Regions from separate parts of the Cellulosimicrobium sp. I38E genome, predicted to be linked through region 4. Evidence: predicted binding sites of a transcription regulator. Region 4 holds the regulator's gene; each other region holds the start of a gene.
The links. The regulator Rex, encoded in region 4, represses fermentation and respiration genes when NADH is low (regulators of the CRP and FNR family bind a similar motif). The targets are predictions, from matches to a motif close to CTTGTGAANNNNTTCACAAG.

Region 1: mqo (malate dehydrogenase (quinone)) is a predicted target of Rex. The motif match lies at 761-780, and genes of this name have one in related genera.
Region 2: pflB (formate C-acetyltransferase) is a predicted target of Rex. The motif match lies at 1,170-1,189, and genes of this name have one in related genera.
Region 3: A0J59_RS14135 (geranylgeranyl reductase family protein) is a predicted target of Rex. The motif match lies at 751-770, and genes of this name have one in related genera.

Annotation. Positions count from the first base shown of each region.
Region 1 covers NZ_LUAZ01000072.1:112,253-114,437, forward strand. The annotation lists gene A0J59_RS19070 (maleylpyruvate isomerase family mycothiol-dependent enzyme) at 1-331, shown strand, start outside; gene mqo (malate dehydrogenase (quinone)) at 795-2,185, shown strand, end outside.
Region 2 covers NZ_LUAZ01000028.1:73,030-75,214, reverse strand. The annotation lists gene pflB (formate C-acetyltransferase) at 1-909, opposite strand, end outside; gene A0J59_RS10230 (glutamate--cysteine ligase) at 1,299-2,185, shown strand, end outside.
Region 3 covers NZ_LUAZ01000041.1:13,926-16,110, forward strand. The annotation lists gene A0J59_RS14130 (hypothetical protein) at 1-543, shown strand, start outside; gene A0J59_RS14135 (geranylgeranyl reductase family protein) at 854-2,155, shown strand.
Region 4 covers NZ_LUAZ01000034.1:11,835-14,019, forward strand. The annotation lists gene A0J59_RS12165 (YceI family protein) at 1-489, shown strand, start outside; gene A0J59_RS12170 (redox-sensing transcriptional repressor Rex) at 600-1,274, opposite strand; gene A0J59_RS12175 (glutaredoxin family protein) at 1,334-1,627, opposite strand; gene A0J59_RS12180 (HAD family phosphatase) at 1,689-2,185, shown strand, end outside.

The sequences.
Region 1 (2,185 bases), on a different contig from region 4:
CGGACTCCACCTCCTCGACTTCCTCGGGGTCCGCCTCCCGGAGGACGTCCTGGTCGAGCTCGCCGACGAGCCCACCCTGCTCAGAGTGGGCCCGGGCGGCCTTCGCCTCGCTGCCGAACCCGGGACAGGTCCCCACTCGGAGACTCCCGTGGGGAGCGACCCCGGGTTCGACGCGCGAGCCGGTGTCGTCGTCCGGGGTCGCCTGACCGACGTCGCCGCCTGGCTCGCGGGCCGCACCCCCGACGCCGAGCCCGACGCCTTCCGCGCCGGCGAACCGACGCCCCTCCCCCAGATCGGCCCCTGGCCCTCGCCCTACTCTCCGCCGAGGTAGAACCCAAGTCACGCGAGAGACCTCTGCCCGCCCAGGGAGAACGACGGTAGGCGCGCGGGCCCGCGCGCGGCTCAGCGGCGACGTACGGGCGACGACGCGGACGAACCGACGCCGCGGGTGGTAGCCCGGGTGAGCAACGAACAGGGCGAGACGACGTAGGGCGGGGTGGGTGGTGGTGCCGCGTCGTGGCGGGCCTGGCGGGAGCCGCGAGGAACGAGCGGCGGATGGTAGACGCGGCACCACCACCCACCCCGACCACCCAAACCAGCCACACGCCGTCGAGCACACGAACCACGGCTCTACCTCGCGCGACCACGGTCCTACCTCGGCGTGGAAAGGCGGCGCCACGAGGGGCGAGACGTCCGGCCTGTGCCGCTCGGGACGTTCGTCCCGGGAAAGTGTGACGCACGCCCGTGACGCACCGCACAGTTAGTGCACTCTTTCACAAGCGTAGAATCGGAGCGTGTCGAGTCGAGCGAGCAACCCCGCAAGCAGCGCAGACCAGATCGACGTAGCCCTCATCGGCGGTGGCATCATGAGCGCCACGCTGGGGGCTCTCCTCAAGGTCCTGGAGCCCTCCTGGACCGTGCGCATCTACGAGCGTCTGGACGCCGTGGCGCAGGAGTCGTCGAACCCGTGGAACAACGCCGGGACGGGTCATGCCGCCCTGTGCGAGCTGAACTACACGCCGGAGAAGGCGGACGGCTCGATCGACATCACCAAGGCGGTGAAGATCAACGAGCAGTTCGAGGTGTCGCGCGAGTTCTGGCACCACCTGCTCACGACGGGCGCGCTCCCGCAGCCCGCGAGCTTCATCTCCCGCACGCCGCACATGACGTTCGTGCGCGGCGCGGAGAACGTCGACTACCTGCGCCGCCGGTTCGAGACGCTGCGCCAGCACCCGCTGTTCAGCGAGCTCGAGTTCAGCGACGACCCCGCCGTGATCGCCGAGTGGGCGCCGCTCCTCGTCGCGGAGCGCGACGGTGACGAGCCGGTCGCGGCGACGCGCGCGACGAGCGGCACGGACGTCGACTTCGGCGCCCTCACGCAGCAGCTCGTCGACTACCTCGTCTCCCAGGGCACGCAGCTCTTCCTCGAGCACGAGGTGAAGAACCTCAAGAAGACGAAGGACGGCCGCTGGCGCCTGACGGTCAAGGACCGCTCGTGGAACGCCCCGAAGCGCCGCTCGACCGTCGAGGCCCGGTTCGTGTTCGTCGGCGCGGGCGGCGGTGCCCTGCCGCTGCTCCAGGCCGCGGGCATCCCCGAGGCCAAGGGCTACGGCGGCTTCCCCATCAGCGGCGAGTTCCTGCGCACCGACAGCCCCGAGCTCGTCGCGCAGCACCAGGCCAAGGTGTACGGCAAGGCCGACGTCGGCTCCCCGCCCATGTCCGTCCCGCACCTGGACACGCGGGTCGTCGAGGGCAAGACGTACCTGATGTTCGGCCCGTACGCCGGGTTCAGCCCCAAGTACCTCAAGAAGGGCAAGTACCTCGGGCTGTTCACGTCGCTGCGCCTGCACAACCTCGGCTCGATGGTCGGCGCGGGCCTGAAGAACCTCGACCTCACCCAGTACCTGGTCGGCCAGCTCCTCGCGAGCCCGGAGACCAAGTTCACGGCGCTCCAGGGCTTCATGCCGACGGCGCACCCGAAGGACTGGGAGACCATCACCGCGGGCCAGCGCGTCCAGGTCATCAAGAAGGACAAGGACGGCAAGGGCGTCCTCGAGTTCGGCACCGAGGTCATCGCCGCGGGCGACGGCTCCATCGCGGGCCTGCTCGGCGCCTCTCCGGGCGCGTCGACCGCGGTCCCCGCGATGATCGACCTGCTCGAGCGCTGCTTCCCCGCCCGCTTCAC
Region 2 (2,185 bases), on a different contig from region 4:
GAACACGTCGAGGAACGTCGACGTGCGGCCGAGCGACATCGCGGCGCCGTTCTGCTCCTTCACCGCGGCGAGGTAGGCGAAGTAGAGCCACTGCACGGCCTCGCGGGCGGTGGTCGCCGGGCCGGAGATGTCGTAGCCGTACTCGGCGGCCATCTCCTTGAGCTCGCCGAGCGCGCGGATCTGCTCGGCGTGCTCCTCGCGCTCGCGCACGACCTGCTCGCTGAACGGCTGCGTGTCGAGGCCGAGCTTGTCGAGCTTCTTCGCGGCGATCAGCGCGTCGACCCCGTAGAGCGCGACGCGGCGGTAGTCGCCGATGATGCGGCCGCGGCCGTAGGCGTCGGGCAGGCCGGTGATGATGTGCGAGCTGCGGGCCGCGCGGACGTTCGGCGGGTAGACGTCGAACACGCCCTGGTTGTGCGTCTTGCGGTACTCGGTGAAGACCTTCTTCAGGGTCTCGTCGACCTCGTAGCCGTAGGTCTGGAGCGCGCCCTCGACCATGCGCCAGCCGCCGTTCGGCATGATCGCGCGCTTGAGCGGGGCGTCGGTCTGGAGGCCGACGATGACCTCGTGCGCCTTGTCGATGTAGCCGGGCGCGTGCGCCGTGATCCCCGCGGGCGTGTGGGGGTCGACGTCGTAGATCCCCATCTCGCGCTCCTCGGGGAACATCGCGGACAGCGTGTCCCAGATCCCCGTCGTGCGCTCCGTGGGCCCGGCGAGGAACGACGCGTCGCCCGTGTACGGGCGGTAGTTGCGCTGGATGAAGTCACGCACGTCGACCGTGTCGCGCCACGGGCCGTCGGTGAAGCCCTCCCACGCGGGGACGTGCGCGGTGTCGTGCTGCGGGTCGACGCTGCCCTCCACCGCACGGCCGCCGCTCGTCGTGCCGGGTGCCTCGGAAACGCTGGTCATCTGGACCTCCCTCGTGCCTGACGCGCGGGTCCGCGCGCCGGCCGGACCCGCCGGTCTCGCGGGGCCTCGGGTGGAGGCCCTCGGTCGAGGTTCCGACGGGCTCCTTCGCCACCTCCAGGCTAGGTTCAGGACGCTGCTCACGGAGGGGTTTCGGGCCGGCCGGGGACCTAGGTCCCGAGCCGGGCGGGACCCGCGGGAACCCGCGAGAATCCGCGGGATCCTGCGGCTCCCGAGGATCCGCGCCGGCCCGTCGAGGTCGCCTTGTGATGACCTTCACAAGCCCTCTCGACCTCCGGTCGATGCCCGCTCGGAACGGTCGTGACGCACGACACGGACGCACGTCACACGCTCGCCCGACGAGCCGGCGGCTTCCGTGTGAGACTGCCCGGGTGAAGCGCACCGTAGGGGTCGAGGAAGAGTTCCTGCTCGTCGGCGACGACGGGCACCCGGTCGCCCGGGCCGCGGAGGCCCTGGAGGCGTCGGGGACCGACGACAAGGGCGGCGGGACCGGCTCGCTCGAGTCGGAGTTCATGGAGGAGCAGCTCGAGACGGCGACTCATCCGCGTCGCGAGCTCGACGACCTCGCGACGGAGATCCGCGACGGCCGTCGGCGTGCCCAGGAGGCCGCGGACCGCGTCGGCGCCCGGGTCGCCGCGCTCTCGACCTCTCCCCTGCCGTTCGAGGGCACGACGGTCTCGCGCCTGCGCTACCTCGAGGCGCGCGCCGCGTTCGGCCTCACGGCGCGCGAGCAGCTCACGAGCGGGTGCCACGTGCACGTCGCCGTCGCGGACGACACCGAGGGCGTCGCGGTCCTCGACCGCATCGGGCCGTGGCTCTCCACGCTCCTCGCGCTGAGCACGAACTCCCCGTTCTGGCAGGGCCAGGACAGCGGGTACGCGAGCTTCCGGTCCCAGGTCTGGTCCCGCTGGCCCACCTCGGGCCCGACCCGGGCGTTCGGGACGCCTGAGGCGTACCGAGAGGCGGTCGACGGGCTCGTCGCGACCGGCACGATCCTCGACGAGAACATGGTCTACTTCGACGCGCGGCTGTCCTCGCGCTACCCGACGGTCGAGATCCGCGTCGCCGACGTGTGCCTCGACCCCGACACGGCGACGCTCCTCGCGGCACTCAGCCGCGGCCTCGTCGAGACGGCGGCACGCGAGGCCGCGGACGGCGTCGCGCCCCCGGAGCTCCGCCCCGAGATCCTGCGGACCGCGTCGTGGCGCGCCGGGCGTTCGGGCCTCGAGGAGGACCTGGTCTCCCCGCTCACGTGGCG
Region 3 (2,185 bases), on a different contig from region 4:
AGCGTCGACGGCACCACGTGGGCACCCGGGCTCCCGGCGTCCCTCTTCGGGTCGGACGCGCTCGTCGTGCCGGGGACGACCGTCACGCGCCACCTGTGGGTCCGTAACGACGGCCCGACGGCGGCGCGCGCCCTCGTCGGCCTCGCGCCCGACGTCGACCCGACGGCTCCGCGGACGGGGCTCGGCGCGTGGCTCGACATCCGGCTGGACGGCGCCGCACCGGTCACCGCGACCTGGGAGGGGCCTGTCCTCGACCCGGGCGAGGCGGGCCGGGTCGAGGTGAGCGTCGCGATGTCGGCGGACGCGCCGTCGTCCACGCGCCGCGCGGTCTCCGGGGTGCTGGAGACGGTGCACCTCGTGGGCGTCACGGACCCCGCCCCGCCTCCCGCAGCGGGGGAGGAGCCCCCGTCGACCGGTCCCGGGCTGGCGCGCACCGGGGTCGACGGGTGGTGGCTCGCGACCGCCGCGGCACTCGCGGCCGCGGCCGGTGTGGTGCTCGCTCGGCTCGGACGAACGCGGGCGGCGTCGTCCGGAGGTCGCTGACCTGCGGCGACGCGAGCCGGCAGCTCGCCGCGCGACCCGGGGCAGCGCGGGGAGGCTAGGCCATCGCCGCTCCGGCCCCCTTGCCCGGCGGTCCCGAGCCACAGGGTCGGGAGTCGTCGCAGGGGAGGACCTTCGTCACAGGATCTCCCAGGGAAGGGTCGCCTTGCTACACATCCCGCGCCGGGAGTGACTAGAGTGGCGATGTCCATTGTGACCGACTTCACAAGGACAGTGGGTGCGCCGTGTCCCGACCCGGGTGACGGTGGACCACCACGAGGTGTCCCGACGACCGGACGGTGAGGTGAGCACGGTGGGCGCGAGGCTCGACGACGCCGACGTCATCGTCGTGGGCGCGGGTCCGGCCGGCTCCGCGGCGGCCCACTACTGCGCCGCCGCCGGGCTGAGCGTCCTGCTGCTGGAGAAGTCGTCGTTCCCGCGCGACAAGATCTGCGGCGACGGCCTGACGCCGCGCGCGGTCGCCGAGCTCGTGCGCATGGGCGTGCCGACGCGCGCCGAGGACGGCTGGATCCGGAACCAGGGCCTGCGCGTCGTCGCGAGCGGCCGCTCGTGGGAGCTCGCGTGGCCCGACCTCGCGTCGTACCCGAGCTACGGCATGGCCCGTGCCCGCCACTCGTTCGACCGCACGCTCGCCGAGCACGCCCAGCGCACGGGGGCCAAGCTCCTCGAGCGCACCGCGGTCACGGGCCCCGTGCTCGACGAGCGCACCGGGCGCGTCGTCGGCGTCACCGCCCGGCCCGTGGACGACAAGGGTCGGCGCGCGGGCGACGAGGTCACCTACCGCGCGCCCGTCGTCGTCGCGGCCGACGGCGTCTCGTCGCGCTTCGCGCTCGCGCTCGGCCTCGCGCGGCGCGAGGACCGCCCGATCGGCGTCGCCGTCCGCACGTACTTCCGCACCCCGCGCCACGACGACCCGTGGATGGAGTCCCACCTCGAGCTGTGGGACGGCAAGCCGCGCGAGTCCAACCTGCTGCCCGGCTACGGCTGGATCTTCTCGCTCGGGGACGGCACGGCGAACGTCGGGCTCGGCTCGGTGAGCTCGACGCCGGCGCGCCAGTCCGCCGCGAACGTCGACTACAAGGACCTCTTCGCCACGTGGATGCGCAACGCGCCCGCGGAGTGGGAGTTCACCGAGGAGAACCAGCTCGCCCCCGTGCGCGGCGCGGCGCTCCCCATGGGCTTCAACCGGTCCCCGCTCTACACGCGCGGCGTGCTGCTCGTGGGCGACTCGGGCGGCATGGTCAGCCCGTTCAACGGCGAGGGCATCGCCTACGCGATGCAGGCCGGGCGGGCGACGGCCGACGTCGTCGCCCAGTCGCGCGTGCGGCTCACCGACGGCGGCCGCGAGCGCGCGCTCCAGACGTACCCGCGGATCATGCGCCGCGAGCTCGGTGGCTACTACACGCTCGGCCGGTACTTCGTGAAGCTCATCGAGCACCCCGAGATCATGCGGATCTGCACGCGCTACGGGCTCCCGCGCCCGGTCGTCATGCGGTTCGTCCTCAAGCTCCTGTCCGACTGCTACGAGCCCCGCGGCGGCGACTGGGTCGACCGCGTCATCGCGGGGCTGACGAGGGTGGTGCCCTCGTCATGAGCCCCCGAGGTGGGCCCGCAACGACGCGGG
Region 4 (2,185 bases):
CAGGCGGCCTTCACGGTTCGCCACGCCGGCATCTCCAAGGTGCGCGGCACGCTCGCCATCACGGCCGGCACCATCACCGTGGGCGACGACCTCGAGTCGACCTCCGTGACCGCCGAGCTCGACGCGGCGTCCGTGAGCACGGGCGACGCGAACCGCGACAACCACCTGCGCAGCGCGGACTTCTGGGACGCCGAGAACAAGCCGACGTGGAGCTTCGCGTCGACCAGCATCTCCGGCGACGGCGACGACTTCGTCGTGGCGGGCGACCTGACCATCAACGGCGTGACCAAGCCGGTCGAGCTCGAGACCGAGTTCGCGGGCACCGCGACCGACCCGTTCGGCAACGCGCGCGCCGGCTTCGAGGCGACGACGGAGATCTCCCGCAAGGAGTTCGGGCTGACCTGGAACGCGGCGCTCGAGACCGGCGGCGTGCTCGTCGGCGACAAGATCAAGATCGCGCTCGACGTCTCGGCCATCAAGCAGGGCTGACGACCGACTCCCGGACACCCTTCCCCGGGACCCTTCCCCGGGAACGCTGCACCCACCGGCAGGGGTGCCGCCCGAGGGGCCGCGTGCACCAGCACGCGGCCCTTCGTCGTTCAGCGGTCCTGCGCCTCGGCGAGCGCGCGAGCCTGGGAGTGGAACGCGAGGATCTGGAGCTCGCTGCCGACGTCCACGCCGCGCACGTCGACGTCCGCGGGCACCTGGAGGGCGCGCGGCGCGAAGTTGAGGATCTCGCGCACCCCGGCGGCGACGACGCGGTCCGCCACCGACTGCGCGTGCGCCGCGGGCGTCGCGAGGACCACGATCGACACCTTCTCGCGCGCCACGACCTCCTCGAGCGCGTCGACGTGCTCGACGACGAGACCCGCCGCCCGCGTCCCGACGACGTCCGGCGACGCGTCGAGGAGCGCCGCGACGTGGAAGCCGCGCTGCTCGTAGCCCGAGTAGTTCGCGAGCGCGTGCCCCAGGTTGCCGATCCCGACGATCGCGATGCGGTGCTCGTCCACGAGCCCCAGCGCCTCGGTGATGTACTGCGCGAGCGAGTCCACGTCGTACCCGACGCCGCGCGTGCCGAACGAGCCCAGGAACGACAGGTCCTTGCGGAGCTGCGCCGGGCCCACGCCGGAGAGCTCCGCGAGCTCGACCGACGACGTCGTCGCCACCCCCCGCGCCACGAGGTCCCGCAGCGCCCGCAGGTAGGACGGGAGCCGCGCCACCGTCGCGCTCGGGATCCCCGGCGCCGTCACCTCACCGACTACCTGCTCAGCCACCCGTCACCCCGTCGTCCCTGGGACCGTCCTCGTCGACGGTCACGCTCCACCGGGAGGAATCATCCCAGGTCCGCGCGCGCCGTCGAAATCCGACCCACCGCGCGCGCGAGCCGGCGGGCGTCCACCCGCCAGAAGCCCTGCTGGACGCCGCCGACCGTCACGACCGGGACGTACTCGCCGTACTGCTCGCGCAGCACCGGGTCCGCGCCCGGCGCGTCGACGTCCACCTCCGCCCACGCGACCCCCGCCTCGGCGCACACCGCCTCGACGACCGCCCGTGCGTCGTCGCACAGGTGGCACCCCGCGCGGCCGTAGAGGACGACGGGAGGGGCGGGGGCGTCGGAGGTGGTCACGACTCCCAGGGTACGAGGGACCCGCCCCCGGGACGGTCCGGAGACCGCCTAGAGTGGGGTCATGGCGACGTCTTCCGGTCCGGGCCCCGTCCCGCCCCCCGGGTCGACGGACCCCGAGGACGCACCGGCCGCCGAGCGCACGCCGCCCGCCCCCGCGCACCGCACCGCCGCGTTCTTCGACGTCGACAACACGATCATCCGCGGCGCGTCGTCGTTCCACCTCGCCCGCGCCCTCTACCAGCGCGAGTTCTTCTCGACGCTCGACATCGCGCGCTTCGCCGTCCACCAGGCGCGCTATCTCCTGTTCGGCGAGAACAAGCAGCAGATCGACCGCATCCGGTCGCGCGCGCTCGCGCTCATCGCCGGCCGCTCCGTCGCCGAGGTCACCGCGATCGGCGAGGAGGTCTACGACACCGTCCTCTCGCTGCGCATCTACCCCGGCACGCGCCGCCTGCTCGACGAGCACCTCGCCGCGGGGCACCAGGTGTGGCTGGTCTCCGCGACCCCGGTCGAGATCGGCGAGCTCATCGCCCGCCGCCTCGGCACGACCGGCGCGCT